DNA from 4 places in the Sinorhizobium sp. FG01 genome. Region 2 is predicted to be linked to each of the others. Evidence: predicted binding sites of a transcription regulator. Region 2 holds the regulator's gene; each other region holds the start of a gene.
The links. The regulator LexA, encoded in region 2, represses DNA repair genes until DNA is damaged. The targets are predictions, from matches to a motif close to TGTTCNNNNTGTGTTCNG.

Region 1 (5,018 bases), on a different contig from region 2:
CGAAGTCGAGGGGCGTCTTTCCTTCGACGCCCTGCAGATGCGCCTGCATCCGGCGGCAAGCCGCGTTGAGAAGCTCGCGCAGCAAACGCCGGCCCGCCTCATCCTGTTCGACATGCTGGTCGACGCAAAGGGGGCAGTCCTGACCGACAAGCCTCTTCCCGCCCGGAGAGCGGCACTGGAAGCCTTTGCCGCCAAAAACGCAGTTCCGGACAAGCTCGCCCTTTCCCCCTTCACGCGAGACCGACAGGAGGCCGAGCGATGGCTCGCCTCGTGGGAGGCGGGCGCGACCGACGGCGTCGTCGCCAAGCGGCGCGACGGGAATTACGAATGCGGCGAGCGTGCGATGGTCAAGGTCAAGCGCCTGAAGACCGCCGATTGCGTCGTAGGCGGCTTCCGCTACGAGAGCGACAGCGACGAGGTCGGTTCCCTCCTGCTCGGCCTCTACGACAGCGACGGAACGCTGAACCATGTCGGCTTTACTGCGACGATTTCCGACAAGGAGCGCCCGGCATTGACACGTCGGCTGGAGGCATTGCGCGAGCCGCCCGGCTTTACCGGCAAGGCACCCGGCGGCCCGAGCCGCTGGAGCACAGAGCGCAGCGGCGAATGGGAACCGGTCCGTCCGGAGCTGGTGGTCGAGGTGAGATTCGATCACGTCAGCAGCCGTCGTTTCCGCCATGGCACGAAGCTGATGCGCTGGCGTCCCGACAAGGATCCGCGCCAATGCACCTATGAGCAGATCGAGCCACGCTGACAGGCCAAAGCGCGTCGCGAGAAAATGTATTCACGCTGCGCGCTTTAGGTCCTTGTTTTGTGCATGTCGTCATCCCAAAACCGCTGCACACTTTTGGGCAAGAGGCGTTAGAACTTGCGGCTGAGGAAGGGCGAGTTCTGCAGCCCGAAGCGCCAGGGGTGCTCGACGGCCTTGGATATTCCGACGCGAAGGCCGGTTGCAACGGGCGGCCGCTTCGTCTGCAGGCTTAGCTGGAAGGGCTTTCCGTTAAGCGGCAAGCCATCCTGTTCCTTGCCGATCGCGAGCGCCTGGCCGACTCGTCCGGGGCCGGAACAGAGCAACCTGTCTTGCGAAACGCCGCGCCGCTCCCGCATCGTCTCCAGCCCCCATCTCGGCTCGATGGCGCGGACGAGCACGGCGCTGCCGGGCAGGCAGACGAAATTCAGGCACCAGTGAAGACCGTAGGAAAGATAGACATACGCATGCGCCGGCGGGCCGAACATCGAGCGGTTGCGGTTCGTGGTACCGGCGAAGCTGTGGGAGGCGGCATCGTCGGGCAGATAAGCTTCCGTCTCGACTATGATGCCGCCGATGCCGGAGACAGCGAATTCCGCACCGATTAAATCGGCGGCGACCTTAACGGCGTCGCGCGCAAAGAAGCTGTCATCCCACCGCAATCGATAGCGCTCCCCGATCTATGCCGGTCGTATGTAGTCTCATATTTTCACGCTCGCCAACGTTGCGCCCGAAACTTGCGCGCAGCCACTGAGAACTTTCCGCGAACATCCGAAGCATGTAGGGTTAAATCAAAGACGATACAACGAGGAGCCGAGACATGGCGCAACGAGCGGGCAATGCGGATCTGCCGCTGCATGGCGGCCGGGTCCCGAAGTGGCTCGGCGACCGGATGACACGCCTCGGCACTCTGATCACCGAGGCGATCGTCCATCATTATGGACGGGACGAATTCCTGAGGCGGCTTGCGCACCCGTTCTGGTTCCAGTCCTTCGGCGCGGTGATGGGCATGGACTGGCATTCGTCGGGCATCACCACCAGCGTCATCGGCGCCTTGAAGCGTGGCCTGACGCCGCTTTCGGGCGAACTCGGCATTCACGTCTGCGGCGGCCGTGGCCGGCATTCCCGAATGACCCCGGGCGAACTTGTCGTGATCGGCGAACGCATCGGGTTCGACGGCGCGAGGCTTGCCGAGGCGAGCCGCCTCGTCGCCAAGGTCGACAGTGCCGCCGTACAGGACGGCTTCGATCTCTACCTTCACGGCTTCATTGTCACGGACGATGCGAGCTGGGTGGTTGTCCAGCAGGGCATGAATGGCGACCGACGGCAGGCACGGCGCTATCACTGGCTTTCCGAAGGCCTGGATAGCTTCGTCGACTCGCCGCATGCGGCGATCGAGGGGCGGGAGCAGGGCAAGATCATCAACCTTGCGGACCGGCGCGCCGGCGCCTCGCGGGCAAGCCAGCTCGACCTTTTAAGCGCGCTCGGACCCGATGGCCTCATGCGCGAGCTGGCGACGATCGAGGCGCGCGGGCCGGGACTGCCGGCTCCGGCCCAGCCGATGCTGCCGCACCTCTTCATGCCGGCCCATCACGACGTGCGCGAAAGCGACGTGAACATGCGGCGCCTGCACGGCAATTTCGCCGCCGCAGCTGATCGCGGGCCGAAGGATTTCGAGGAACTGCTTCTCGTGCCGGGCGTCGGCGCGCGAACCGTCAAGGCGCTCGCGATGGTCGCCGAGGTGGTGCACGGCACGCCGTGCCGCTTTTCCGACCCGGCTCGTTTTTCGCTCGCCCATGGCGGCAAGGACCGTCATCCCTTCCCGGTGCCGCTCAAGGTCTATGACGAGACGATCAACGTGATGAAATCGGCGGTGCAGAAAGGGCGGCTCGGGCGAGAGGAGGAACTCGCCGCCTTGCGGCGGCTCGATGAGCAGTCGCGCCGGTTGGAGCGCTACGTCACCGGCCCGGATCTTAAGGAGATCGTTGCCGGCGAGTTCAGAAATTCTGCCCGCTTTGGCGGGCGGAGCGTGTTCGGCTGGGAGCCGGAGGACAAGGAAGACCACAGGGACGCTGCCGCCGTCAAGGGCCGCAGCCGCAGCTGAGCTCACGGGAACAATCACCGGACCGATCGATTAGAGGGGCGAGATGCGAGACATCCCCAACCGAAGGAGGTTCCGGTGAGCGCTTCGAAAACAACGACCGATCACGACACGATCCGCAAATGGGCAGAGAGCCGCGACGGCCATCCGGCCCGCGTCAAGGGGGCATCCGACGGCGGTTTGCTGCGCATCGACTTTGGAAAGCCGGAAGAGAGGCTGGAGGAGATTTCCTGGGAGGATTTCTTCAGCATATTCGACGAGAACAAGCTGGCCTTCCTTTATCAGGACCGGACCGCGGAGGGGAAAGTCAGCCGTTTCTTCAAGTTCGTCGACCGCGAGTGAGAGCGGACACTTGCAAGGAAACCCTGTTCAGGCCGCCTCCGTATGGCGCGCCTATTTTGAGGTATGACGTGTTTTGAACCGGCCTCGCCGCGGGTGAGTTGGAGAAGCTAACGCGTCGCGACGAGCCTTTGAATTTCCTCCAGCCGTGCCCTCAGCCTCTGAATCTCGTCGCGCTTCTCGGTAACCACATCCTTTGCCGTCTCGATCCGGTCGGCGCCGGGGAGCGTACCGATTGCGGTATGCGCCTCGGTCGCAATCGCATCGATCTCTGCCTCGAGCTCGGCGATGCGCTCCTGCAGGTCAGTGATCTGTTGCCGGACCGTACCACTGGTCTCTGCCGCATGACGTTCCGACGCATCGATAGGTTCGTCGACACCGTGCGGATCAAGAGGGCGTGCGACGGTCGGGGATCGCGCTTTTCCGTGCTTGCTCATGGCTGGTCTCCCGTAAGCGCTCTAAACTCCGGGAAGCCTCCGTTGTTCCCGTGGTACGATGCGGATTTGCGGAGCTTCTTTTCATGTCGTTGGAACTTCCTCTCGCGAGGGCCGTTTTTGTGAATCATGTCCGGGAGGGATTCGATGCATGCACAGGAATGCCTAGAGCTTCATTTCGACCTGATGAGCGGGAGAGCGTTGCTCTGCTGTGGCGACAAGGATTATGTGTTGCCTGATTTTTATCCCACGAAGGAGACGGCAAGGATGGCGGCCCAGCAATTCGCCTGGGAAAAGCTCGGCTGGAAGGACCGGGCGCGCGAATTTCGGCAGGCTTCCGAATTGCCCGTGTGGCTGCGCTGAGCCGCTGATGGGGCCCGAAGGGCAACGGCAGTAAAAAGACGACGAAATGGTCGCAAGAGGTGACGGCGCATAGCAATGCGCTGGACATCGAGCCCGGTATCTATGCCTCGGACGATCCGCGGAAGATTGCACGTTCCCTGAGACGCTCGGCGGAAGCGAGCGACCGCCGTAAGTCGAGCGCCTACCGGTCCGCGATGTCGATGCTCACCTTCTATATCAACAGGGCAGGCCTCTGGATTGGCCGACGAACAGCGGTGCGTGCTCGAACAGGCGAAGGACGAACTCAGGAGGGATTTTCGGGCGGGAGCCCACAGGCTGAACCGGGAGACGAGGGATTTCATGGCATTCACGCTCTATTACTGGGACGGAATTCCCGGCCGCGGCGAATTTGTGCGGCTCGCGTTGGAGGACGCAGGCGCCGACTATGTAGATGCGGCGCGCCAGCCGGGCGGCACAGATGCAATGCTGAAGCTGATGAAGGATGCCGGCGGTGCCACCAGCCCTTTCGCGCCCCCCTTTCTGGTCGATGGCGAACTGCTCATCTCCCACGTCGCCAATATCCTGTTCTATCTCGGCCCGAGGCTGGGGCTGACGCCCGAGGATGAGGGCCTGCGCCACGTTGCCAACGGCCTGCAATTGACGGTGACGGATCTCGTTACCGAAATCCACGACACGCACCATCCGATAGGCGTGTCGCTCTATTACGAGGAGCAGAAACCGCAAGCGTCGAAGCGGGCGGAGAACTTCCTATCCGAGCGGCTCCCGAAATATCTTGGCTATTTCGAACGCGTTCTCGCCCAAAATCCGGAAGGCCCGGAGCATAGCGTCGGCGGGCGACCGAGCTATGTCGATCTTTCGCTGTTCCACCTGGTCGAGGGGCTCCGCTACGCGTTTCCGAACGCGATGCGTGCCAATGAAGAGCATGTGCCGGCGCTGATTGCGCTGCATGATTCGGTCGCGGCGCGACCGCGGATCATGAGCTATCTGGCTTCCGACAGGCGCTTGCCCTTCAACGAGTCCTGCATTTTCCGCC
Region 2 (5,018 bases):
ATCCTCAATGCCGGCGTAGCCATACCCGTGCGCGGAGACGACCTCCATCTCGAGGCATTCGACAAGAGCTTCGCGGTCAATCTGCACGGCGTCGTCAACTGTCTCGTGCCCCTGGTTGAGCACATGAAGGCGAACGGCCATGGCCAGATCGCCATCATGTCGTCGGTGGCCGGCTATGGCGGACTGCCGATGAGCGCCGCCTATGGCGCCACCAAGGCGGCCCTCATCAACATGACCGAGAGCCTGAAATTCGACCTCGACCGGATCGGCATCAGGCTGCAACTGATCTGTCCAGGCTTCATCGCGACGCGTGGCTCGGTGAAGAACAACCTGTCGCGCCCGGCCCCCCTTGTCAGCGCCGACGAGGCGGCGGAATGGATTTGCACGGGTCTGAAGTCGAGACATTTCGAGATCACCTTCCCGAAACGCTTCACCTATGCCGTCAAGTTGCTGCGGCTCCTGCCCTACGGCGCCTATTTCGCGCTTGTCGACTGGCTCGTGTCCGGGCCCGGCCCGCATGGTACAGCTCCGAAGCACAAGCAGTCGGCATCCGACAAGCGGCCGCGTCAGGCGGTGTGAAGCACGAGCACTGCGCCGAAGACGAGGATCAGGCCAACCCAGCCGATCGGCTTGAGCTTCTCTCCGAACAAGAGGCGGCCGGAGATCGCCGTGCCGAAAATTCCGGTGCCGCCCAGCACGGCATAGGCGATCGCAAGCTCCATGCCTTTCACCGCCTCGGCGAGCAAGGCGAACGCGGCGAGCACCAGCAGGATCGAAAGCACGCCCCATCCGCGTTTGACGAAGCCATCCGACTTCGACGAAGCGAGATTTGCCGCGACATCGAGCAGGCCGGCCATGAACGCGAAGGCGAAGGAGAGACCGGAGGCCGTCACGGCGCGGCTTCCTCGCCGATGTCGTCGTCGTGAGCCTTGCCCGCATTGACAAGCAGGATGCCGAGCACTGCCATGGAAAGCCCGACCACTTCGCGGCCGCTCAGTACATGGCCGAAGATGAAGACAGAGACGAGGGTGATGAGCGCCACGCCCGAGCCTTCCCAGATGGCATAGGCCACGCCAACCGGTACTGTCTTCACGGCCCTTGCGAGAAACACGTAGGAGAGGGCGATCGAGGCATACATGACCGCGTGGCCGATATAGGCGCACGAGGCCGAGGAGGCCTTCATGACGGTGAGACCGACCACTTCGGTCGCAATCGCGAGCGCCAGGAAAAGCCACGCCAAGCGCATGAAGCACCTTCATGTAAGGTCGAGTAAGGACGACAAATGAAAAGAGCCATTCGGGCGCACGCCGCGAATGGCTCTTTCGAAACTGGCTCCCCGGGCCGGATTCGAACCGGCGACCTATCGATTAACAGTCGAGTGCTCTACCGCTGAGCTACCAGGGATCATCTGCGCCGCAGAAGTGAGGCTGCTAATACAAATGCTTTTCCGATTTGCCAAGCGATTTTTCAAAAAAAATCTTGGGCCGCGGTTGTCACCCTGTGGAGAAGGCACCAACTGTTGGGGAGTTGGATTAAAGAGGCATAATGGCGAACGGCGGCAAGAAGAGATATTTCGGCATCGATCCGCAAACACGTCAAATCGTGCTCGGCAACTGGCGAATTCGGCTGCCCGACTCGCCGGCCCTGCGCATCTTGATCGGGTCGCTGCTCGTCGTCTGTGGCCTGCTCGGTTTTCTGCCGGTTCTCGGTTTCTGGATGGTCCCGCTCGGCCTGCTCGTATTGTCGCATGACATCCCTGCAGTGCGCCGCGCCCGCCGGAAGCTCGCCGTCTGGTGGGCGCGTCGGCGCGGCACTGAGAACTCCGGGAAGTAGGCCGGGCACAGGCCTGCAGTTCCTCCCACGGGGAGGACGGCCGGAAGGTTGCTTTCACCCGTCGCTCCCTGTCACAGTGGCAAGACTGCAACTACCGCATACTATGTACGGTAGAGATAGCGCCGCCAAGCACGCCGCTCTTGAACTTTTCCCCCAGACACAGTTTTTTTACAAAACTGTCACAATCCGGGGTTCAGAAAATGTTCGACGACAGGATCGAACTTTCCGACTGGCGTGAATGCGCTGCCGGCCATCAGCGCAGCATTTTCGAGAATCGTCTCCATCCGAGTGTTCTCATCAAGGTTCTGAAGCTGGGATCCAGAGAAGCAAGCGGCACACGCCAGTCAAAGAGGGCGTTTGCATTCCTCAACCAATTCAAACGTTTCGGGGCCTATCGAACGTTTCGGCGTGAAGTCGACGAATTCCTTGAGCAGGCGAGAAAGTTCTCCCTCGCGGACGCCATCGAACTGCCGATACCGAAGATATTCGGCTTCGCCCAGACCGAGTACGGCCTGGGGCTCGTGGTGGAAAAAATAACCAGACGCGATGGGAAGCTCGCGCCCACCCTCGCTCAGTTGGCGTTTTCGGGGCAGCTCACCGCCAGGCATCTCACGATGATCGACGAAATCTTCGAACGGTTTCGCCGCCTGCACATCGTCATGATGGATGTAAATCCCGGCAATTTCGTCGTTACCGATCGCCGCGGTTACGATGAACTCATCTGCGTCGATGGGACGGGAGAGAAGAGTTTCTTACGCATTTTCGCTCTCTGTCGCCGTGCGAACGACATCAAGCTCAGACGGATGCGTTCGAAGCTGCTGACGAAGCTGGCGAGAATATTGGAGCATCCAGCCGCGATAGACGGAGAACAATCTGTCCACGCCGCACTGATGCGGCATTCAAAGCCGACCGGCCGCTATCTGCGCTTGTCAACTGCCTCGCCGCATCCGGCGCTCTTGGCGGCGGTCTTGTCGAGCGTACCGGTCTAATCGCCTCAACAGCTAAAGCTCCGGGGCAGGTTCGCGCCAAGCTTATATGCCTCGGCAGGCGAAAAATGCCTCGATTCAACTTTGGGTCGCCGATCGACGGGCTATAAACATCGACCTGAGCTGTGGGAAAACCCTGGAGCAGATTGCTACCAGCCAAGGGCGTGGCACCGGATCGAGCACCTGATCTCGTGACGTAGAATCGGCAATTAGATGTGTAATGGAGGCCTCGCCCGGAATTGAACCGGGGTACAAGGATTTGCAGTCCTCTGCGTCACCACTCCGCCACGAGGCCTCTCGTGCTCGTAAAATCGAGCGATGGCGGGCGTTTAAAACGAATCCATGTGGAGCGCAAGAGGGAGACGTTCAAAAAAGACGCCCACAAACAGCTTTGAACAGGCCGGAATACGAGAGCGCTTCTTGCCGGTGGCATGGCGGACGCCGAGACCAATAAACGCCGGCCGCAGTAAGCGAGATCACGGAAGGCAAAGAGAACAGTTCTGTCGTCGCGACCGCGCGAAACGACCGCACACAGGATCGGCACAGGAACCCAAATCGGCCTAGTGATAGCGCCGGATCAGACCGACGAGTTTGCCCTGAATTTTCACGCGGTCGGGTCCGAAGATGCGCGTTTCGTAAGCCGGATTCGCCGCTTCCAGTGCGATCGATGCGCCCTTGCGGCGGAATCGCTTCAAGGTTGCCTCCTCGTCGTCGATCAGGGCGACGACGATGTCGCCCGGGCTGGCGGTGCTGGCGTTGCGGATGATCACCGTGTCGCCATCGAGAATGCCCGCCTCGATCATCGAATCGCCCTTGATTTCGAGGGCGTAGTGCTCGCCGCTGCCGATCATCTCGACCGGCACGGAAATCTCGTGCGTATTGTTCTGAATGGCCGAAATCGGCACGCCGGCGGCGATCCGGCCCATGACCGGCACTGTTATAGACGCGCTCTCGACCGGCGGCGTTGGCGCCGGCTTCGGTGCCGGGGGCTTGCCGAGGCTGCCCTCGATGACGCTCGGCGAGAAGCCGCGCCGCGGCTGGGCTGGGCTCGAATAGGCTTCCGGCAGCTTGATGACCTCGAGCGCTCGGGCCCGATTGGGTAGCCGGCGAATGAAACCGCGTTCTTCCAGCGCAGTGATCAGCCGGTGGATGCCCGATTTCGACGCAAGATCGAGCGCATCTTTCATCTCGTCGAAGGAGGGCGGGACCCCGGATTCCTTCATCCGTTCATGAATGAACAGAAGCAATTCCTGTTGCTTGCGGGTCAGCATGCGCGTCACTCCAGATTCGCGAAACAAATCAAGAACAGAAACTATCCGTTCCATATGTGTTCCGCAAGCACTTAATATTCCGTGAACTCATGCGTCGAGGCGCGTCCGCTATCAGGGCGGCACGGACGGTTTGCGGGTTTCGATGGTGGTGAAGACTTGCGTGCGGCAAGCGTCACACATAGGCGAGCGTTTGCTCACCTTTGACGACGCTGTGCATCGTCTTGACAAGCCGTCCTAGTAGGCGAGGCGCAGCCCGCCGGGGCTAAGAACGTCGAAGTCGGGTTCAGGGTAGGGGCCGTACCACTGGGTGTAGGTCGTGTTGCCCGTAGCGCCTGTCGTGGCGCATCCTGAAAGTGTGAGAAGAGCGATTAAGGCGGCGGCGATCAGAGATTTGAGAGGCATGGTAGTCCCCACTTGCGGGAGTTGCCGATATGCAATGATGCCAGGTGCTAAGTCTCTCTCAAATCAGGCTCTTTGGCAAGCGAGGGGCAAGGCGGGAAGACGGCACATCGGGTGGAAAACACCGCTCCCTCTGACTTCGGGTCGCTCGCTTCTTAACGGAATTCGCGTTCGCAATGGGTCTGCTGCGAACACAGTCTGAAGTGGTGGTCGTCCGAGGGTGACGAGCCACGTCGGATCGGCCCGCTACAGAGATGTCGCTGATGTCTTAGCGATGTTCTGTTACCTATGTCTCCGGGTCGGACAAAGGTCGTTTGGTGGAGTCGAAGGGAGTCGAACCCTCGACCTCCGCAGTGCGATTGCGGCGCTCTCCCAACTGAGCTACGACCCCAGCCGTTCACCTATATAGGCGGATTTGAGCGCCCGCGCCAGTCCCTCCCGGCGTCTCGCGTGGGGAGGATCGGGGCCGTCGTGGATGTCACTCGAGGAGAATTTGCTTGAGCGTCGCGGCGTCCTCGATGAAGGCGGC
Region 3 (5,018 bases), on a different contig from region 2:
GTGGATTCTACGCGGCGAGCATCGTTGCCGCGCCAAATCCTATCCAGATCGCGAAACGGACCAAAAATAGACTGCGGCAGTCAAAGGCGCGCGGCGACCTCGGAGGCGAGCGGTATGGACGGCTGTGCTCCCGCTTTCAGGCAGGCGAGCGATCCGGCGGCGGCGGCACGGCGCAGCGCATCGGGGAAGGCGAGGCCCGCGTCGAGGCTTGCCGCGAGATAGCCGCAGAACGTATCTCCAGCTCCGACCGTATCGACGGGTTCGATCGCCAGCCCCTTGGCGCTGTGAATATCGCCCTGATGGACGGCGGCGACACCCTCGGCACCGAGGGTGACGATGACGATCTGTCCGGTTTCGTCGTGGAGGTCCTTCATTGCCGCTTCACGCTCAGCGCCTGCAATACCGCTTTTGCCCGCCAAAAGCTCGAACTCGGTCTCGTTTGCAATGACGATGTCGGCCATGCGGCCAAGGCGGGCCGCCTCCGGCGTCAACGGCGCGATGTTGATGATCGAGCGGATGCCACGGCGCCTGGCCTCCACCAGCGCCTTCTCCACCGAGGCCGCCGGAATTTCGAGCTGCAGCATCAGCGTGTCGCCGGCCGCCATTTGCTCGAGGGCCGTGACCGCGTCGCTCTCGCTCACCGTCGCATTGGCGCTGGCGACGACGACGATGACGTTCTCGCCGTCACCGCCGACGAGGATATGGGCGGTCCCGGTCGGCTCGCTCACGGTCTTGGTGAGGCCAAGGTCCGTGCCCGCCTCCTTGAGCAGGGTAAGCGCGCCTTCCGCAAAGCTGTCCGAGCCGACGGCGCCGGCCATCCGCACGGAAGCGCCGGCGCGCCGGGCTGCCAGCGCCTGGTTCGCCCCCTTGCCGCCGGCGGCGGTGGAAAAGCCCGTTCCGGCAACGGTTTCGCCCGGCTTCGGAAGGCGTGCGGTCGTGGCGATCAGGTCCATGTTGATGGACCCAAGAACAGTGATCATGTGGAGATGTCCCGTCGGGTTGCTGATTGTGCCGGAGAGTGCCCGAGGCCGTCAGTCTTCGTCAACCACCCGCAGCTTCAATTGCCCGATGCGGTTGTCGACTGCCCGCTCACTCTTGTCGGCCGGCTCCCTGGCGCCGTGGTTCGCCGGTGCGGCCTCCAGTTCCAGCGCCTCGATCTTGGCGCCGCGACGCGTCAGCTTGTCGGAGGAGATCAGAATGTCCTCGACATCCTTCTGGGTCATCGCGAAGTGGCCCTGCAGCTTCCGGACCCGTTCGTCGAGCCGCGAGAGATCCTCCATCAGGCGCACCACCTCGCCCTGGATCAGATGCGCCTGCTCGCGCATGCGGGCGTCCTTCAGGATCGACTGGATCACCTGGATGGAAAGGAGCAGCAGCGACGGCGAGACGATGACGATGCGCTGGCGGTGCGCCTTCTGGACGGTCGCTTCGAAATGCTCGTGGATTTCCGCAAAGATCGATTCGGACGGAACGAACAGGAAGGCGGTTTCCTGCGTCTCGCCGGCGAGCAGATATTTGCTGGCGATATCGCGGATATGGACCTCCATGTCGCGTCGGAAGGCTTGCGCCGCCTGCTGGCGCCGCTCGGCACTTTCCGCATCACGCATGGCATTCCAGGCTTCGAGGGGGAATTTTGCGTCGATGACGAGCGGCGGCTGGGCATTCGGCATGCGGATGATGCAGTCCGGCCTCGCCCCGTTCGAAAGCGTCGCCTGGAAGGTGAAGGCGCCCATCGGCAGGCCGTCGGCAACGATCGCCTCCATCCGCGACTGGCCGAAGGCGCCGCGCGTCTGCTTGTTGGCAAGAATGCTCTGCAGCCCGGCCATGTCCCTGGCGAGAGACTGGATATTATTCTGGGCGCTGTCGATGACCGCCAGCCGCTCCTGCAGCCGCCTTAAATTCTCGTGGGTCGCCTTCGTCTGTTCGCTGATCGACGCGCCGATCCGGTGCGTCATGCCGTCGATGCGCTGGCTGAGCGATTGGTTGAGTTCCGCCTGCCGTGTGCCAAAGACATCGGCCATCGCGGCGATGCGTCCCTGCATTTCGGTCTGTGCCGCGAGCAGCGCCGATAGCTGCTGGTCCCGGTCGTCGGCGCGAAGCGCCCGCGCCCTGCGGGCCGACGCAATTGCCAGCAAAACGAACAGGAGAGCGGCGAGGCTGAGCAGATGGCCAGCCGTTAGGGGAAAGGTGCCGATGAGGAACAGCGGCTGGTCGATGGCGAAGGCAGTGGGCTCCATGGCCGCAGCCTAAACAGATTCGCATCCGAAAACTAGATCAAAACAAGAACAAACGGCTCAACTCATCACACGGCAATTTTCTTGCGCAGCGACGGAAAGATCGGCTATGGGGGAGCATGACGATCAAGCCGCTCATCATCCTTCCCGATCCGCTTCTGCGCCAGGTTTCGACGCCCGTTGAGACGATCGACGCCGACATTCGCCGGCTTGCCGACGATATGCTCGAGACCATGTATGACGCTCCCGGCATCGGACTGGCGGCGATCCAGATCGGCGTTCCGAAGCGCCTTCTGGTTCTCGACGTTTCGAAGGAGGGCGAGGAGAAGAAACCGCTGGTCTTCCTCAATCCGAAGATCGTGAAATCCTCCGAGGAGCGCTCCGTCTACGAGGAAGGCTGCCTGTCGATCCCTGACTATTATGCCGAAGTCGAGCGACCGGCGGCGATCACCGTCGAATATCTCGACCGCGGCGGCAAGGAGCAGGTAGTTGAGGCCAACGGCTTGCTCGCCACCTGCCTGCAGCACGAGATCGACCATCTGAACGGCGTCCTGTTCATCGATTACATCTCCAAGCTCAAGCGCGACATGGTGATCCGCAAGTTCGCCAAGGCGGCCAAGACGCGCGGCGCCAAGGCCATCTGACCGTCGCGCCCCGCGCCTAGAGGCGTTTGACTCGGAGCCGCTGCCCTGCTTGGGGCATTTGAGAAAGACGGAGTTCACCGCCTTGCCGCTTCGCATCATCTTCATGGGCACACCGGAATTCTCCGTGCCGACGCTCTCTGCTCTCGTCGAGGCGCGTCACGAGATCGTCGCCGTCTACACGCAGCCGCCGCGTCCCGGCGGCCGGCGCGGCCTCGATCTGCAAAAGTCGCCGGTGCATCAGGCGGCCGAACTTCTCGGTGTTCCGGTGTTGACACCCGTCAACCTCAGGCAAACCGCGGATCGGCAGATCTTTCGCGATTTCGGTGCCGATGTGGCAGTCGTCGTCGCCTATGGCCTGCTGCTGCCGGAAGAGATCCTCTCGGGCACTCGCCACGGCTGCTATAACGGCCATGCCTCGCTCCTGCCGCGCTGGCGGGGTGCCGCACCGATTCAGAGGGCGATCATGGCCGGGGACCGTGAGACCGGCATGATGGTGATGAAAATGGATAAGGGGCTCGACACCGGGCCCGTGGCGCTCGTCAAGTCTGTTCCGATCGGCGAGACGATGACGGCCGGCGAGCTGCACGACAAGCTGATGCATGTCGGAGCGGCGCTCATGAAAGAGGCGATGGTGCGGCTCGAGATGGGCGAACTGACGCTGACACCGCAGCCCGAGGAAGGCGTCGCCTACGCCGCCAAGATTACGAAGGACGAGACGCGGATCGTTTTCACGCGGCCGGCGGCCGACGTTCACAATCATATCCGCGGCCTCGCGCCCTTTCCGGGCGCCTGGTTCGAACTTCAGGTCGCCGGGCGGATGGAGCGGATCAAGGTACTGGGGTCGGAGCTTGCCGCAGGGGCCGGCACGCCGGGCACGATCCTGGACGACGGCTTGACGATCGCCTGCGGCGAAGGGGCGGTGCGGCCGACGCGCCTGCAGCGGGCAGGCGGCAAGGCGCTTGCTGCGCCTGACTTTCTGCGCGGCACGCCGATCGCCGCCGGCACGAGGATTTCCTGATGCCGCGCTACCGGCTGACCGTCGAATATGACGGCTCCGATTATGTCGGTTGGCAGCGGCAGGAGAACGGTCCCTCCGTGCAAGGGGCGATCGAGAAGGCGGTGCTGTCCCTGACCGGCGAGACCGTCTCGATCCGCGGCGCGGGACGCACCGATTCCGGCGTCCACGCCAGGGGCCAGGTGGCGCATATCGACCTGGCCCGCGAATGGAAGACGCACACGCTGCGCAATGCGCTCAATGCCCACCTGACGCTCGCCGCCGAGCGGGTGTCGATCCTCGACGCGGCCGAAGTTCCGCCGGAATTCGACGCGCGCTTTTCGGCCGTCCGCAGGCATTATCTCTACCGCATCATCTCCCGCCGTTCGCCGCTGGCGCTCGAGGCACGGCGCGCCTGGTGGGTGCCGAAGACGCTCGACCATGAGGCGATGCATGCGGCCGCACAACATCTCGTCGGCCATCACGATTTCACGACGTTCCGGTCCGCCCATTGCCAGGCGACCAGTCCGCTGCGCACCATCGATCGGCTGGATGTCACCCGCAGCGGCGAATTGATCGAAATTCGCGCAACGGCGCAAAGTTTTCTGCACAACCAGATACGCTCCTTCGCCGGCTCACTGAAGCTCGTCGGCGAGGGCAAGTGGACGCCAGACGACCTCAAGGCCGCACTCGAGGCGCGCGACCGCAAGGCCTGCGGACCCGTTGCCCCGCCGGATGGCCTGTTCTTCATGCAGGTCGATTACTGACCGCTCGCGCTCACCCCGCTCAGCCGGGGATCAGTCCGAAGAAGTGCTGAAGATATTGGGCGAGCATCATCGGCGGCAGCAGGTAAAGGGCCGTCAGGGCGGAAGCGAGCAGGTTCTGATTGCCGGTTATCGAGCGCAGCAGCCGGAAGAGCAGGACGACGCCCGCAATGAGGACGATCAGCGACAGGAGAGCAGTGAGCTGATGGCCTCCACGCGCGAGAAGGAGGAGCGCGGCCGGGATCGCCATCGCATAGGAAAGCGGCACCGAGAGCCAATTGGTGGTGACGATCACAGGCACGACCAATCCGGCAAATCCGAGGGGCCGCGAAAGGCCAGCAACGAGCATGACCGGCAGCAGCCAACTGACGAGATCGACGAC
Region 4 (5,018 bases), on a different contig from region 2:
CGCGTCACGTCGCGGCTGCGCGCCGCGCTCATCCTGCCGATGCACCGGCGCGGACCGCCGATCGGCGATTTCCTGGCGATGTTCGGCGACGACTATGACAAGAGCTTCGCCACCGGTCCAAGCATCACGGTTTCGCTGCGCACTCTGCCGAGCAAGCCGCTGATCCATGTGCTCCAGGGGGTTTGACGGGCGGAACTGCATTTGCGCGTGAGTCGAATTCCGCGTGGCGGAACGGTGGCCCTGCTGGACGAAAAGCGGCAATGAAACTATAAGGCGCCCGATCCCAACAAATTCATGCATGCAGAGGGCGTCATGGCTGGCCATTCACAGTTCAAGAACATCATGCACCGCAAGGGCCGTCAGGATGCGGTGCGCTCGAAAATGTTTTCCAAGCTCGCGCGCGAAATCACCGTTGCCGCGAAGACCGGCCTGCCCGACCCGGGCATGAACCCGCGCCTCCGGCTCGCCATCCAGAACGCCAAGGCGCAGTCGATGCCGAAGGACAATATCGAGCGCGCCATCAAGAAGGCTGCCGGCGGCGACGCGGAGAACTACGAAGAAGTCCGCTACGAGGGCTATGGCCCGGGCGGCGTCGCCGTCATCGTCGAGGCATTGACCGACAACCGCAACCGCACCGCCTCCAATGTCCGCTCGATCTTCACCAAGGCCGGCGGCGCACTCGGTGAAACCGGTTCGGTGTCCTTCTCCTTCGACCGCGTCGGCGAAATCACCTACCCGCTTTCGGCCGGCGACGCCGACAAGGTGATGGAAGCGGCGATCGAATCGGGCGCCGACGACGTGGCGACGGACGAGGAAGGCCACACGATCATCTGCGGTTTCGAAGATATCGGCGACGTTTCGAAGGCGCTCGAAGGCGTGCTCGGCGAAGCCGAGACCGTCAAGGCGATCTGGAAGGCGCAGAACACAGTGCCGGTCGACGAGGAAAAGGCACAGTCGCTGATGAAGCTCATCGACAACCTCGAGGACGATGACGACGTCCAGAACGTCTATTCGAACTTCGAGGTGTCCGAGGAAGTGCTGGCGAAGCTTTCCGCCTGAGGTCTGTTCGGCGCTGGGCAAGCGGGCGTAATACCCCCCTCTGCCCTGCCGGGCATCTCCCCCGCAAGGGGAGAGATCGGCAAGCGGCGATGTTCCGCTCAATCAATTGCTCGTCACGCGAACCGTGAAAACTGGTCTCTTTGACATTCGCAAACTCAGTGCCAGGCAGCGCTTTGCTTCTGGCCGATCTCCCCCCTTGGGGGAGATGCCCGGCAGGGTAGAGGGGGTGGCACCCTTTGCGGTCAAGCAGCCCGCGCCAAATCCGCTTGCGCCTGTGCGAATAGCTTCAGCGAGTGCAGCCGCTTCTCCATGTCGAAGATCGGCATGGAGACGATCAGCTCGTCGGCCCTGGTGAGATCGACGAAGGACGCGATCTTGCGGCGGATGGTTTCGGGACCGCCGACGACCGCATAGCTCATCGCATGGTCGACGAAGATTTTTTCGTCCGGAGTCCACAGCCCCTCCATCGACCGGACGGGCGGCGGGAAGCGACCACGCGCATTGCGGCGAAGCGCCACGAAGGATTGCTGCATCGAGGTGAAAAGATAGTTGGCCTCCTCGTCCGTGTCGGCCGCAACGCCCATGACGCCGACCATCACCTGCGGCTTGTCGAGCTGCGGCGACGGCGTGAAGCGCTCGCGATAGATCTCGAGCGCGGAGAGCAGCATATCCGGTGCGAAGTGCGATGCGAAGGCGAAGGGAAGGCCGAGCATGCCGGCGAGATGGGCGCTGAAGTGGCTCGAGCCGAGCAGCCAGATCGGCACGTTCGAATCGGCCCCCGGCACGGCGATGATTTTCTGATCTTCGCTGACGGGCCCGAGCAGCGCCTGAAGCTCCACGACATCATTCGGGAAATTGTTCGAGCTTGCTTCCATATTGCGCCGGAGCGCCTGCGCCGTCCGCATGTCGGTGCCGGGCGCACGGCCGAGGCCGAGATCGATACGGCCGGGATAAAGGGCGGCAAGCGTGCCGAATTGCTCGGCAATGACGAGCGGCGAATGGTTGGGGAGCATGATGCCGCCGGAGCCGACGCGGATGCTCTGCGTCGCCGAAGCCACATGCGAGATGACGATCGAAGTGGCGGCGCTGGCAATTCCCTTCATGCCGTGATGCTCGGCCAGCCAGAAGCGCCTGTAGCCATTCTCCTCCGCTGCGATCGCCAGCCGGCGCGAGTTTTCCAGCGACTGGGCGACGCTGCCGCCTTCGGTAATCGGCGACAGGTCGAGAACGGAAAAGGGCAGCATGGCAAACGCTTTCAATTAAGAGAAATTGATCGATCGCAATGTAGGTTCAAGTTTCTTTGCGCCAAGGCCCCGCCTGCGTTTTTCCTTCGGCGGATGTCGTTTCTGTGTAATGTTTTTGTTTTGTTCACTTTTTTCTGGCAGCGTCCCGTTGACCGACATAGGGTGAGCCATGCAGACGACGATTCGCATCATCGGCATCGATCCGGGCCTGAGACGCACAGGCTGGGGCATTATCGAGACGCTCGGCAATTCGCTGCGTTTCGTCGCTTCCGGCACGGTGACCTCCGACGGCGAGATGGACCTTGCCTCGCGCCTCTGCCAGTTGCACGACGGGCTTGCCGAGGTGGTGCATGGCTACCAGCCGCACGAGGCGGCGGTGGAACAGACCTTCGTCAACAAGGACGCGACGGCGACGCTGAAGCTCGGCCAGGCGCGCGGCATCGCCATGCTGGTTCCGGCGCGCGCCGGCCTCCGGGTCGCCGAATATGCACCGAATGCGGTGAAGAAGGCAGTAATCGGCGTCGGCCATGGGGAGAAGCAGCAGATCCATATGATGTTGAAGGTGCTGATGCCCAAGGCCGAGTTCAAGGGCAACGACGCCGCCGACGCGCTTGCCATCGCCATCTGCCATGCGCACAACAGGCAGGCGATCACGAACCGCCTTGCGGCGCTTGCGGGGTAGGGCAGGCAATGGCGGCTAAGCCCATCCCCCTCTGGCCTGCCGGCCATCTCCCCCACAAGGGGGGAGAATATGTGCCGCTGGTCACTGGTTCCTACCGAAAGGTTTCAGCAAGTGGAACGCTGCCGTGGAGGCACGGATCGTGCCACTCCTTTTCTCCCCCCTTGTGGGGAAGATGGCCGGCAGGCCAGAGGGGGTGCGCGGAACGCAAGCCTCAAAGGGACGTACAGGGACCCAGAAAGACGGAAGCCAGATGATAGGCAAGCTCAAAGGCACCATCGACGAAATCGGCGAGGACTATGTCGTCCTCGACGTTCAGGGGGTCGGATATGTGGCCTATTGTTCGGCCCGCACGCTCGCCAGGCTCGGCTCGGCCGGTGAGGCTGCGGTGCTTTTCATCGAGACCTATGTGCGCGAAGACCAGTTGAAGCTTTTCGGCTTTCTGTCGGTCCTCGAGCGCGAATGGTTCCGCCTGCTGCAGACCGTCCAGGGAGTGGGCTCGAAGGTGGCGCTGGCGCTGCTTTCGACGCTGACACCCGGCGAACTCGCCAACGCCATCGCGCTGCAGGACAAAACGTCGGTGGCGCGCGCGCCAGGCGTCGGACCGAAGGTGGCGGTGCGCATCGTCACCGAGCTGAAGAACAAGGCTCCGGCCTTTGCCGGCGACATGGCCCCGACGATCGGCCTCAGGCAGGAACTGAGCGAGGGAGTTGCCTCTGCTCCCGTCGCCGATGCGGTGTCGGCGCTCACCAATCTCGGCTATTCACGCGACCAGGCGGCGAACGCGGTCGCCGCGGCCTTGAAGAATGGCGGCGAGGGGGGTGACAGCGCCAAGCTGATCCGCCTGGGATTGAAGGAGCTGGCGCGCTGAGGCGGGAAGCCTTTCTGCAGCCACAATGGAATAGGAGTGAGGGTGTGCGCGATCGCACTGGATTGACTGCCGCCCGCGCACTAAGGTTGGGACACGCGGGGGCGAAATCGAGCGGCCGCGCGATCCATCCCGCAACGGAAGTTTGAGATGACTGAAGCCGCACGCCTGATTGCGCCGGAAAAGCGGGGCGAGGACCTCGATGCGACGCTGCGCCCGCAGTCGCTCGACGAGTTTACCGGCCAGGCGGAAGCGCGCGCCAATCTGAAGATCTTCATCGAGGCGGCCCGCAACCGCGGCGAGGCGCTCGATCACGTTCTCTTCGTCGGCCCGCCCGGTCTCGGCAAGACGACGCTCGCGCAGATCATGGCGAAGGAACTCGGCGTCAATTTCCGCTCGACCTCCGGCCCGGTCATCGCCAAGGCCGGCGATCTCGCGGCGCTGCTCACCAATCTCGAAGAGCGCGACGTGCTGTTCATCGACGAAATCCACCGGTTGAACCCGGCGGTCGAGGAAATCCTCTATCCGGCCATGGAGGATTTCCAGCTCGACCTGATCATCGGCGAAGGGCCGGCGGCGCGCTCGGTGAAGATCGATCTTGCCAAGTTCACGCTGGTGGCGGCGACGACGCGCCTCGGTCTCTTGACAACGCCGTTGCGCGACCGCTTCGGCATCCCGGTGCGGCTCAATTTCTACACGGTCGAGGAACTGGAACTGATCGTCCGTCGCGGCGCGCGGCTGATGGGCCTCGGCATGACCGATGAGGGCGCGCGCGAAATCGCCCGCCGGGCGCGCGGCACGCCGCGCATCGCCGGCCGGCTGCTGCGCCGGGTGCGCGACTTCGCCGAGGTGGCGCGGGTCGAGGCCGTGACGCGGGAGCTTGCCGACGAGGCGCTGACGCGGTTGCTGGTCGACAATATGGGACTTGATCAGCTCGATCGCCGTTACCTGACGATGATCGCCCATAATTTCGGCGGCGGCCCCGTCGGCATCGATACGATCGCGGCCGGCCTATCGGAGCCGCGTGATGCGATCGAGGATATCATCGAACCCTATCTGATCCAGCAGGGTTTCATCCAGCGTACGCCGCGCGGCCGCGTGCTGACGGCGAATGCCTGGAAACATCTGGGATTGAACCCGCCGAAGGACGTCGAGGCGGCGCAGTTCC

Region 1: the regulator LexA is predicted to act here: its motif matches at 1,501-1,518, upstream of CO656_RS00760 (DUF763 domain-containing protein).
Region 3: the regulator LexA is predicted to act here: its motif matches at 2,271-2,288, upstream of CO656_RS09525 (DNA recombination protein RmuC).
Region 4: the regulator LexA is predicted to act here: its motif matches at 2,414-2,431, upstream of ruvC (crossover junction endodeoxyribonuclease RuvC).

Annotation. Positions count from the first base shown of each region.
Region 1 is NZ_NWTB01000002.1:134,054-139,071, forward strand. It holds gene CO656_RS00750 (ATP-dependent DNA ligase) at 1-754, shown strand, start outside; gene CO656_RS00755 (DNA-3-methyladenine glycosylase) at 862-1,410, opposite strand; gene CO656_RS00760 (DUF763 domain-containing protein) at 1,569-2,852, shown strand; gene CO656_RS00765 (hypothetical protein) at 2,928-3,191, shown strand; gene CO656_RS00770 (hypothetical protein) at 3,299-3,625, opposite strand; gene CO656_RS00775 (hypothetical protein) at 3,770-3,985, shown strand; partial or broken gene CO656_RS00780 (DUF3175 domain-containing protein) at 4,045-4,282, shown strand; gene CO656_RS00785 (glutathione S-transferase) at 4,325-5,018, shown strand, end outside.
Region 2 is NZ_NWTB01000003.1:84,746-89,763, forward strand. It holds gene CO656_RS03120 (SDR family NAD(P)-dependent oxidoreductase) at 1-579, shown strand, start outside; gene CO656_RS03125 (SMR family transporter) at 567-893, opposite strand; gene CO656_RS03130 (SMR family transporter) at 890-1,246, opposite strand; tRNA gene CO656_RS03135 (tRNA-Asn) at 1,330-1,404, opposite strand; gene CO656_RS03140 (hypothetical protein) at 1,546-1,833, shown strand; gene CO656_RS03145 (YrbL family protein) at 2,034-2,822, shown strand; tRNA gene CO656_RS03150 (tRNA-Cys) at 3,041-3,114, opposite strand; gene lexA (transcriptional repressor LexA) at 3,380-4,090, opposite strand; gene CO656_RS30105 (hypothetical protein) at 4,325-4,492, opposite strand; tRNA gene CO656_RS03165 (tRNA-Ala) at 4,805-4,880, opposite strand; gene CO656_RS03170 (sugar phosphate isomerase/epimerase) at 4,968-5,018, opposite strand, start outside.
Region 3 is NZ_NWTB01000005.1:280,682-285,699, forward strand. It holds gene CO656_RS09520 (ribokinase) at 81-980, opposite strand; gene CO656_RS09525 (DNA recombination protein RmuC) at 1,032-2,237, opposite strand; gene def (peptide deformylase) at 2,354-2,878, shown strand; gene fmt (methionyl-tRNA formyltransferase) at 2,961-3,896, shown strand; gene truA (tRNA pseudouridine(38-40) synthase TruA) at 3,896-4,639, shown strand; gene CO656_RS09545 (hypothetical protein) at 4,659-5,018, opposite strand, start outside.
Region 4 is NZ_NWTB01000010.1:141,748-146,765, reverse strand. It holds gene CO656_RS18290 (MBL fold metallo-hydrolase) at 1-186, shown strand, start outside; gene CO656_RS18285 (YebC/PmpR family DNA-binding transcriptional regulator) at 313-1,059, shown strand; gene CO656_RS18280 (LLM class flavin-dependent oxidoreductase) at 1,302-2,303, opposite strand; gene ruvC (crossover junction endodeoxyribonuclease RuvC) at 2,473-2,985, shown strand; gene ruvA (Holliday junction branch migration protein RuvA) at 3,236-3,853, shown strand; gene ruvB (Holliday junction branch migration DNA helicase RuvB) at 4,001-5,018, shown strand, end outside.